2 regions of the Streptomyces sp. NPDC002144 genome follow, and region 1 is predicted to be linked to the other one. Evidence: riboswitches for the same ligand, from Rfam matches in the RefSeq annotation. Region 1 holds a riboswitch; the other holds the start of a gene.
What was found. A riboswitch is a leader RNA that binds a small molecule or an ion and turns the genes downstream of it on or off. The one in region 1 is predicted to bind ZMP and ZTP.
Positions count from the first base shown of each region.

Region 1 (5,059 bases):
CCGCGGCGACGGTTCCTTCGGCTCCGAGACGATGGTCGAGCGGGTGCTCGGGCAGATACTGGCCGAGCATCTGGCGGTCCCGGTCGCCGAACCCCGGGGCGCCCGGGAGCGGCTGCGTGCGGTCCGGCGCTGGACGCGGACGCGGTGGCGCTCGCTGACCGCGGCGCTGTGCGGCCTGCTGACGGTGCTCGCGCTCACGCCTCCGGTGCGGGCGGCGGTGCTGGACTGGTTCGACTACGGCGGGGTGCAGGTGCGGTACGACCCGTCGGCGGTGCCCTCGGCGGGCGCCGTGGTGCCCGGCTGCGGCAGGTCGGTGTCGCTCGGTCAGGCGCGGCGCCGGGCCGGCTTCGAGCCACTGGTCCCGGACCGGCTCGGGGTGCCGGACACGGTGACGGTGACGGGCGAGCCGCACGGACGGTTCCTGGTGAGCCTGTGCTGGCGGGAGGGTGGGCGGGACGGGCGGACGGTCCGGCTGGACGAGTTCCCGGCCTCGCTCGACGCGGGGTTCACCAAGCGGCTGCGGGAGTCACCGGAGTGGATCGGGCTGGGCGGGAAACCCTCGGCGTCCGGTGTGCAGCGGTACGCCCTGTGGTTCGCCCACCCGCATCTGCTGAGCTTCTGGCTGGTCGACGCGGACGGCGACCGCTTCACCCGAAAGGAGCGGACCGCGGGGCCGACCCTGCTGTGGACCCATCCGAGCGCCGACGGCCGCGGCGAGGTGACGCTGCGGCTGGAGGGGGTGGCGTCCAGGTCCAGGGCGGTGGAGATCGCGAAGTCCCTCGAGGCGGCGGAGTCGGCGCCGTCGCGGAAATCTTCCTCTTGATCTGCGGAGGGTGGGAACCCCGGCGGGTCGGGCGGTGTACCAGAAGTGACACGCGGCTCACGGTGGGCCGCGGGGAGCGACGGGCTGGGGGATCCGATGTGGAGGGGTCTGGTTCGTGAACTGGCGGCCGTGGCGGGAGCGTTGGCGGTCGTGTCGGGGGTGGGGATGACCGGCCGGGCCGCGGCTTCGGGGCACGACGGTGACTCCTCGGTGCCGCGGCCGTCGGAGGACGCCCAGGCGTCACCGCGGGCTCCGGGCCGGGACGTCCCGGATCTGGCGATGATCGTCGCGGGTGGCACCGGGCGGACGGTGGTGCTGCGGTCCCCTGAGCCGGCCTTCGCCCGGCTGCGGGAGCTGCTGCGGCCGACGTACGAGGGGACGGAGCGAGTGCCGGCGAGCTGGAACGAGGACCGCTATCCGCCGGTGGACTTCACGGTGATCTGGGGGCTGACGGGGGTCGGAGGCTGGCCGCAGACCAACCGGGCGCCGGGTGATGACGTGGCCGTCGAGCGGCAGGACCAGCTGTTCGTGGCGCCGGACGGCACGCCCTGGATACGCAGCGATCCCGCGCCGGACGTCCAGGACGACGACATCCGCTGGCATCGGGCACCGCGCTCGGTGTTCGTCCGGCTGAAGCAGGAGAGGGTGCTCAGCGGGTTGGGCGGGGCGGGGCGCGGTGACGACGGGGGTGCCGACAACGCGGCCGGGCGGGGGGCCGCTCGGGCGCAGTCCGGCCGGGACGGTGTCCGGTGGGCGGTTCCGGGAGTGGCCGTGGGGATCGTCGTCGGGGCGGGCGGCACCGTGCTGATACGCCGCGCGGCGGCCCGGCGAGATGCGGGGCCGCCGCGGGAGGAACCACGACAGGAACTCATCGATCTGTGAAGGCCGACCTGTGAGAGCCGATCTCCGGGAGTCGCCGGTCCTTGACAACTCAAGAGCGTGCGTCGCGCGAGGGGCGCGCTCAGCCCAGGTCGATCTCCGGGTACAGGGGGAAGCCGGCCACGAGGTCGGTCGCGCGGTGCGAGATCTCGTCCGCGATCTTCGGGTCGAGGACGTGCTGGGCCTTGGACGGCGCGCCCGACTTGGTGGTGCCGGGCTCCGCCGTGGTCAGGACGCGGTCGATGAGGCCCGCGACCTCGTCCATCTCGGCGGTGCCCAGTCCGCGGGTGGTCAGGGCGGGGGTGCCGATGCGGATGCCGGAGGTGTACCAGGCGCCGTTCGGGTCGGCGGGGATGGCGTTGCGGTTGGTGACGATGCCGGACTCCAGCAGCGCCGCCTCGGCCTGACGGCCGGTGAGGCCGTAGGAGGCGGCGACGTCGATCAGGTTGAGGTGGTTGTCCGTGCCGCCGGTGACGAGGGTGGCGCCGCGTCGCATCAGGCCGTCCGCCAGCGCACGGGAGTTGTCGACGATGCGCTGGGCGTAGTCCTGGAACGAGGGCTGCCGGGCCTCGGCGAGGGCGACGGCCTTGGCCGCCATCACGTGCGGGAGCGGGCCGCCGAGCACCATCGGGCAGCCGCGGTCGACCTGGTCCTTGAGGGAGTCGTCGCACAGCACCATGCCGCCGCGCGGGCCGCGCAGTGACTTGTGGGTGGTGGTGGTGACGATCTGGGCGTGCGGGACCGGGTCGAAGTCGCCGGTCAGCACCTTGCCCGCGACCAGACCGGCGAAGTGCGCCATGTCCACCATCAGGGTCGCGCCGACCTCGTCGGCGATCTCCCGCATGATCCGGAAGTTCACGAGGCGGGGGTAGGCGGAGTAGCCGGCGACGATGATCAGCGGCTTGAAGTCGCGGGCGGACGCGCGCAGCGCCTCGTAGTCGATCAGGCCGGTGGCCGGGTCGGTGCCGTAGGAGCGCTGGTCGAACATCTTGCCGGAGATGTTCGGGCGGAAGCCGTGGGTCAGATGGCCACCGGCGTCCAGGGACATGCCGAGCATGCGCTGGTTGCCGAAGGCCTGCCGCAGTTCGGCCCAGTCGGCCTCGCTGAGGTCGTTGACCTGGCGGACGCCGGCCTTCTCCAGGGCGGGGGCCTCGACGCGCTGGGCGAGCACGGACCAGAAGGCGACGAGGTTGGCGTCGATGCCGGAGTGCGGCTGGACGTAGGCGTGCCGGGCGCCGAAGAGGGCCTTGGCGTGCTCGGCGGCGAGGGACTCCACGGTGTCGACGTTGCGGCAGCCGGCGTAGAAGCGGCGGCCGATGGTGCCCTCGGCGTACTTGTCGCTGAACCAGTTGCCCATCGCGAGCAGGGTGGCCGGGGAGGCGTAGTTCTCGGAGGCGATCAGCTTGAGCATCTCGCGCTGGTCGGCGACCTCCTGGCCGATGGCGTCGGCCACACCGGGCTCGACGGCGCGGATCACGTCGAGGGCTGCGCGGAAGGCGGTGGACTCGGGGGAGAGGGGCTGCTGCTCTGTCATGTCGTCGGCCTCCGGGTGGCGTGGCTTGAAGCGTTCACGGTTCACGGTTGGCCCAGGCGCACGGCACTCGCTCACTCGCAGGCCGCTCCCCGATGGTCGGTCCCATCCCAGCGCGCCAGTCACGGCCCGTCGGCCAGCCTACCGGGCGTGCCGCACACGTGAGATCCCACGTCCACCATGCGAGCGAGGATAGGAAGGGGGCCACGCCGTCGACCTCACCACCGTCCCCTCTAGGCACCCTGGAGGTCCCGTGACCGCTACGGAGTCGCTCATCGCCGCCGCCGACGCGCACAGCGCGCACAACTACCACCCGTTGCCCGTGGTCGTCGCCTCGGCCGACGGCGCCTGGATGACGGATGTGGAGGGGCGGCGCTATCTGGACCTGCTGGCCGGCTACTCGGCCCTCAACTTCGGCCACCGCAACCGACGGCTGGTGGAGGCGGCGAAGGCTCAGCTGGACCGGGTGACGCTCACTTCGCGGGCGTTCCACCACGATCGGTTCGCCGCGTTCTGCGAGCAGCTGGCAGAGCTGTGCGGCATGGAGATGGTGCTGCCGATGAACACGGGCGCCGAGGCGGTGGAGACCGCGGTGAAGACGGCCCGGAAGTGGGGCTACCGGGTCAAGGGCGTGCCCGCGGAGATGGCGAAGATCGTCGTCGCGGGCAACAACTTCCACGGCCGTACGACGACCCTCATCAGCTTCTCGACCGACACGGAGGCCCGGGCGGACTACGGGCCTTACACGCCGGGCTTCGAGATCGTGCCGTACGGGGATGTGACCGCGATGCGTTCGGCGGTCACGGAGAACACGGTGGCCGTGCTGCTGGAGCCGATCCAGGGCGAGGCGGGGGTGCTGGTGCCGCCTGCGGGATATCTGCCTGCTGTACGGGAGCTGACGCGGGAGCGGGATGTGCTGTTCGTCGCCGACGAGATCCAGTCGGGGCTGGGACGGACGGGGCGGACCTTCGCGTGCGAGCACGAGGGCGTGGTGCCCGACATGTATGTGCTCGGAAAGGCGCTGGGCGGCGGGATCGTTCCGGTGTCGGCGGTGGTGTCGAGCGCGGCGGTGCTCGGGGTGTTCCGGCCCGGGGAACACGGGTCGACGTTCGGCGGGAATCCGCTGGCCTGTGCGGTGGCGCTGGAGGTGATCGCGATGCTGCGGACGGGCGAGTTCCAGGCACGGGCGGCGGAGCTGGGCGAGCATCTGCACCGGGAACTGGGGGCGTTGGCGGGGACGGGCCGGCTGACCGCGGTGCGCGGACGGGGTCTGTGGGCCGGCGTCGACGTCCATCCGCGCCACGGCACCGGTCGGGAGGTGTCCGAGAAGCTGATGGACCAGGGTGTGCTGGTCAAGGACACCCATGGCGCGACGATCCGGATCGCGCCGCCGCTGGTCATCACCGAGGAGGACCTGGACTGGGGCCTGGCCCGGCTGCGGGACGTGCTCGGCGAGTGAGACGCCCTGCGTCGGCGCCGGCGCCACCACGCACGACCGTCACCGCACGCGGCCGCGGATCCCCTCACCGGATCACATGCGGCAGGAAGCGGGCGTACTCGTCCGTGATCAGCCCCGACGACTCCCGGATGCCGAGGCCCGCCGACTCGTCCTCGACGACCCAGGCGCCGAGGACGACACGGTTACCGGAGAAGTCGGGCAGCGGGGCCAGCTCCTGGTAGCAGCAGGCCTCGTCGCGCGGCACCGCCCCGGTGCCGGGCTCGTGGATCGTCACCCCCGCGCCCTCGCGACCCAGCAGGGGCTTGGCGACGTAACCCGTCGTGTGCGCGAGCTCCCTGGGGCCGTCGAGATAGGCGGGCAGGAGGTT
Region 1 covers NZ_JBSFDB010000024.1:68,866-73,924, reverse strand. Annotated here, with positions in the region: gene ACWCQ1_RS31345 (hypothetical protein) at 1-823, shown strand, start outside; gene ACWCQ1_RS31340 (hypothetical protein) at 953-1,705, shown strand; gene ACWCQ1_RS31335 (glycine hydroxymethyltransferase) at 1,785-3,236, opposite strand; ZMP/ZTP riboswitch at 3,280-3,369, opposite strand; gene rocD (ornithine--oxo-acid transaminase) at 3,487-4,692, shown strand; gene ACWCQ1_RS31325 (glutathionylspermidine synthase family protein) at 4,757-5,059, opposite strand, start outside.

Region 2 (5,059 bases), on a different contig from region 1:
GTCGCCATCGCCCGCGCGCTGCTGCGCCGCCCGCGCCTGCTGCTCCTGGACGAGGCGACCTCGCAACTGGACGCGGTGAACGAGGCGGCCCTGCGCGACACCGTCACGGACGTCGCCCGGACGACCACGGTCCTCGTCGTCGCCCACCGGCTGTCCACGGTGACGACGGCCGACCGGATCGTCGTCATGGACGCGGGCCGGGTACGGGCCGTGGGCACCCATCGTGAACTGGTGGCCGCCGACCCGCTCTACGCGGAGCTCGCCGCCACGCAGTTCCTGGCGACGGCGGGCTGACACGCGACGAGGGCCGCCCCGGATCCGGGGCGGCCCTCGTTCCGCGGTACGCGGCCGGCTACTCGATGCCGCCGAGCAGACCGGTCACGGGCGCGGCCATGTCGGTGAGCTGGTGCAGCTGGCCGAGGTCGTTGAGCCGGTTCAGCTGCTGCAGTTGCCCGGACGGCCGCGGAATCTCCGCCCTGTGCGCCGCGGGCAGGTCGCTCACGGTGAGTGAGTCGAGGGTGGCCATCGGTTTGACTGCGCCCGTGCCCGGTGCCGCCGCCCCGGCCGCGGAGGCCAGCGGCGCGGCCAGCCCGGTCAGGCCCGCGGCGAGACCGACGGCGGCGACGATACGTCGTGTTGAGATCATGCTGTGAGCAACGGCACCGCGGCGCCGCCGGACACGGGCGCTCGCCTCCCCTCACCCGCGAGGCGTAGCGTCCGGTTGCGCTTGCCGAGCCCGCCGGGGCGGAGGAGTCTCGAAGGTGAGGCCTTCGCGGCCCTCGAAGGAGGTCACCATGGGCACCGCGGCAAGCAGCAGCTTCAACGCCGACACGCTGAAGAAGGGCGTCGAGGGACACACGGCGGCAGACCTTCTGTCGCTCTACGCGGACGACGCGCAAGTGCGCATCGTGGACCGCAACACCCAGCCCAGCAAACCCCGGGTCCTGCACGGCCGCGACGAGATCGGCGCGCTGTTCGAGGACATCTACAGCCGGGACATGACGCACCGGGTCGACCAGTGCATCGTCCAGGGCGACCACGCCGCCTACAGCCAGTCGTGCGAGTACGCGGACGGGACCCGGGTCCTGGCCGAGTCGATGATCACGCTGCGGGACGGGAAGATCGCCGAGGAAATCCTGATCCAGGCATGGGACGAGTAGGAGCCAGAACCGCGAGGGTCCAGGTCAGCTCCCGGTTGACCTGGACCTTTTCGGCTCGGGCGGCTCTGGGCCGGACTCGGCGGCGACGACCAGCCTCCGCAGCAGGTCGGCCAGTGTCCGCCGTTCTTCCGCGGTCAGTACGGAGAGCAGCGCGACCTCGCCCGCTTCCTCCGACGCGGCATGCTGCTCGAAGGCCGCGTCTCCTGCCTCGGTGAGCCGCACCCGCACCCGCCGGCGGTCGCCCTCCTCGTGGGTACGGCAGATCAGGCCCGCCTCCTCCAGCGGTCCCAGCCGGGCCGACAGCGCGCCCCGGGTCAGCCCCAGCCGGTCGGCGAGCTGTGACGGGCTCGCGGTGTAGGGCGGGCCGAGCCGGCGCAGGGTGAGCAGCACCTTGTACTGCCAGTGGCGCAGCCCGTCGGAGTCGAGCATCTCGCGCCGCGCCTTGGACGCGTGCCGGGACAGGATGGCCAGGCGGACGAAGATCGCCTCCTTCACCGGGTCCATCCAGTCGAGTTCCTTCACCCATTCCTCGACATGCCGGTCCGCCGAGTCCTCCATCGTCTGTCTCCCGCAGTGGTTTTCTTGTGGATGGTTTTCCGCATAACTACCTTCTCCCATCATGACGAACACGACGAGCGCTTTGCGCATATCCGTCACCATCGATGAACTGATCGCCTCCGCCCAGGAGTTGTCCCTCGCCGGCCGCTGGCCCAGAGCCCTTCGACTGCTGGACTCGGCCGTCCCCGACGACCCGGCGGACCGAGCCCGGCTCGCCCGAGCCGCGGCCGAAGTCGCCCTGGAGAGCGACTGGTTCACGGGCAGCGACATCGCCGGTCCCCGCCTCGAGACCGCGGCCGAGGTGCTGCCCGAGGACGACTGGGACCTCGGCTTCGCACGGCTGCGGCACACCTACGGCCGTCTGCTGGTCGTCGACGGCGCTCTGTGCCTCGGCCCCGAGGGAAAGGACCCGGAGGTCCTCGCAGGGCTCAGGCGGCAGGCGCGGGACCTGCGCGACGGCGCGCCCGACGAGGTGCGAGGCGGCTGGGCCTCGATGTACCTGGGACTGATCACCGACAACCTCTTCGCCGACCTCGCCTCCGCGCCCGCCCACTACGCGGCCGCCCTGGCGGCCGGGGAGTCCGGCCCCGATCCGCTGCTGGCCCGGGAGGCACTGCGGCACCTCGGCATGCACGACCACGACGGCGGGAACCACGAGCGCGCCCTCGAACGCTGGCGGCGGGCCACCGCGCTCGGCGCCGGCGCGGGCCTCGTCGCGGGCACGCTGTCCCAGCAGCTGCTGCTGGCCGTGGTGGCGCGCGCCACGGGTGACGAGGCCGGGGCCAGGGCCCTCGCGGCAGAGGTCACCCGCTGGGCCGGCGCCGTCGGTGCCGGACGTCTGCACGCCCAGGCGTCCGGGTTCCTCGACGGTGTCGATCCGACGGCGGCCCCGCCGGTGCGGGAGGAGCCGGTCGGCTAGGGCCTGTTGCGAAAGTCCCGCCGTCCGCCCGGAGGGCGGGCCCTGCGGCGTGATGGGGGTCCCCCCGCGCGAGGTGGTTCGAGCGTGGGGGAGCGTGCTCTCGGCGTGCCGGGTGCACGCCCTCGTACTGGACGTACTTGGGTTTGTGCCCGGTGCGGCGAGTGGGGGTCCCCCCTCTGGGGGAGCGTGCCGGGCGTCGCGGGGCAGGCGGGACTTTCGCAACAGGCCCTAGGCTCATGGCGGGCCGTGACTGGCGCTGAGATGGAGCACCACCGGGGAGCGGCCGCGAACAGTCGATGCCGTGCGCCTGGGCGATCCCTTCACTCCAGCCCAGGAGTGGATCATGTCGCAGGCCCGGCTCATGGCAGGCACCGCGCTCGCGGGACGCATCATCGAGGACACCGCCAAGAAGGCGGCCGACCTCACCGCCCGACAGGGGAACGGCCCCCTGTCTCGCGACCGTTCTGGTCGGCGAGGACCCCGCCACCGTCACCTAGTCCGTATGAAGCAGAACCGCTGCCGCAGGGCCGGCATCGAGTCCCCGCACGTGGCCCTGCCGACCGCCACGACCACCGGGGAACTCGTCGCCGCTCTGCGGGAGTTATCCGCCCTGCACGGCATCCTGCTGCAGCATCCGGTGGGCGAACACATCGACGAGCGGGCCGCGTTCGAGGCGATCGCGCCCGAGAAGGACGTCGACGGCGTCACCTTCGCCTCGTTCGCCACGATGAGCTTCGGCCTGCCGGGGTTCGTCTCCTGCACGCCCGGCGGGATCATGCGACTCCTCGACGAGTACGACGTCGGTCCCGCCGGCAAACGCGCCGTCGTCGTGGGCCGCAGCGCCATCCTCGGCAAGCCGGTCGGCATGCTGCTGCTCGCCCGCGACGCGACGGTGACGTACTGCCACTCGCGCACCACCGGCCTGTCGTCGGTGGTGCGCGAGGCGGACATCGTGGTCGCCGCGGTGGGCCGGCCTCGGCTCGTCCGCGGTGAGGACATCAAGCCCGGCGCCGTCGTGATCGACGCCGGGTACAACCCGGGCAACGTGGGCGACGTCGACTTCGACTCCGCGGTCGAGCGGGCCGGGCTCATCACCCCGGTGCCCGGCGGCCATCGCCACGCTGCTGGAGCAGACCGTCGACGCCGCCGCCCGGCAGCTCGGGGTGTGATCAGCGCATCCAGGCGCTGTACGACATCACGTCGCCGGCCTTGACGCCGTACTTGGGATCGGCCCGGGAGAAGGTGGTCTCCAGGCCCAGTACGGCACCCTCGGACGGGTCCATGATGAGCATCGTGCGGGTGCCGGATCCGTCGTACACGTAGGCCTGTCCGCGCCGCCCGAGCCGGTCGGTGACCTCGCCGACCGGCCGCAGTCCCCGGGTGTCGGCCAGCAGCCGGGCGAGGGTGGCGTTCTCGCGGGCGCCCAGGGTCCAGTGGTCGAGCAGGTCGGCGACGGCGTGGAGGAGTTCCGGGGTCGTCAGGGCGGTGGGGGTGTACTCGGTCTCCTGGAGATAGGCGCGCAGCCCGGCCACGTCGTGCGGTGGCGGCGACTCGGGCGGGGCGTCGCTCCAACTCGGCGGATAGGTCCGCCGGTCGACGACATGGCCGTCCTCGACCAGGCGCGGGTCCCCGCCCTCGTCGCTGAGGACGGGCCGGCCGCGGTGGCGCGGATCGGTCGCCACGACGAGCTCCGTGTGGCTGCCGTCGGCCTTCCAGCGCACGATGCGTTCTTCGGGAAGGGTGATCGGGGGCTTGTCGTCGCTCATGCCCAGGCTCCAGGACTGCACATGGGTGCCCTTGCGCGGCTTGGTTGAGCCGTCGGCGGCGGCCGTCTCGGCGCGGCCGGCCAGTTGATCCAGGGGCATCGGCGTGGAGTCGGCCAGCACCACCAGGGGGCGGGGCGCGGCGACGGCTGGCTGTGTGCCGGGGCCACTGACGACCAGGGTCAGTGTGACGGCGGAGACGACGGCCGCGGTGACGAGTCCCCACGTCAGCCGGGAACGCCGGGTGTCGAGCAGCCGGGGCCGGCGCTGGGCGGGCCGCTCGCTCAGCAGGCCGGCGAGGTGCCGTTCGGCGCGGTGGTCGAGTGGTCCGTCGCCGAAGTGGGCGCCGCCGACGGGAACGGGGTTGGCGCGGCGCAGCAGGTCGAGTTCGTCAGCCATGGTCGTGCTCCTTCGTGGCCGCACCGGTCTTTAGCGGGGGACGCATACGGTCTATCTCGGCTCTCAGCCGGCGTCTGGCCCGGTGCAGCCGCATCGCCGCGGCCCGTCTGCCACAGCCGAGGGCGACGGCCACCTCGTCGATGTCCAGTTCCTCCCACGCCGTCAGGCGCAGCACCTCCTGGTCGGTCTCGGACAGCCTCCCCAGCGCCTCGTGCACCCAGGCGCCGGGCGACTCGGCGTCGGGGCTGTCCACGATGTGC
Region 2 covers NZ_JBSFDB010000018.1:198,724-203,782, forward strand. Annotated here, with positions in the region: gene ACWCQ1_RS26720 (ABC transporter ATP-binding protein) at 1-294, shown strand, start outside; gene ACWCQ1_RS26725 (hypothetical protein) at 353-646, opposite strand; gene ACWCQ1_RS26730 (nuclear transport factor 2 family protein) at 795-1,160, shown strand; gene ACWCQ1_RS26735 (MarR family winged helix-turn-helix transcriptional regulator) at 1,185-1,718, opposite strand; gene ACWCQ1_RS26740 (hypothetical protein) at 1,780-2,637, shown strand; ZMP/ZTP riboswitch at 2,874-2,957, shown strand; gene ACWCQ1_RS26745 (bifunctional 5,10-methylenetetrahydrofolate dehydrogenase/5,10-methenyltetrahydrofolate cyclohydrolase) at 2,999-3,850, shown strand; gene ACWCQ1_RS26750 (CU044_5270 family protein) at 3,807-4,799, opposite strand; gene ACWCQ1_RS26755 (RNA polymerase sigma factor) at 4,792-5,059, opposite strand, start outside.
Region 2: it holds a riboswitch for ZMP and ZTP, as region 1 does, so the genes downstream of both, ACWCQ1_RS26745 (bifunctional 5,10-methylenetetrahydrofolate dehydrogenase/5,10-methenyltetrahydrofolate cyclohydrolase) here and ACWCQ1_RS31335 (glycine hydroxymethyltransferase) in region 1, are expected to answer to the same signal.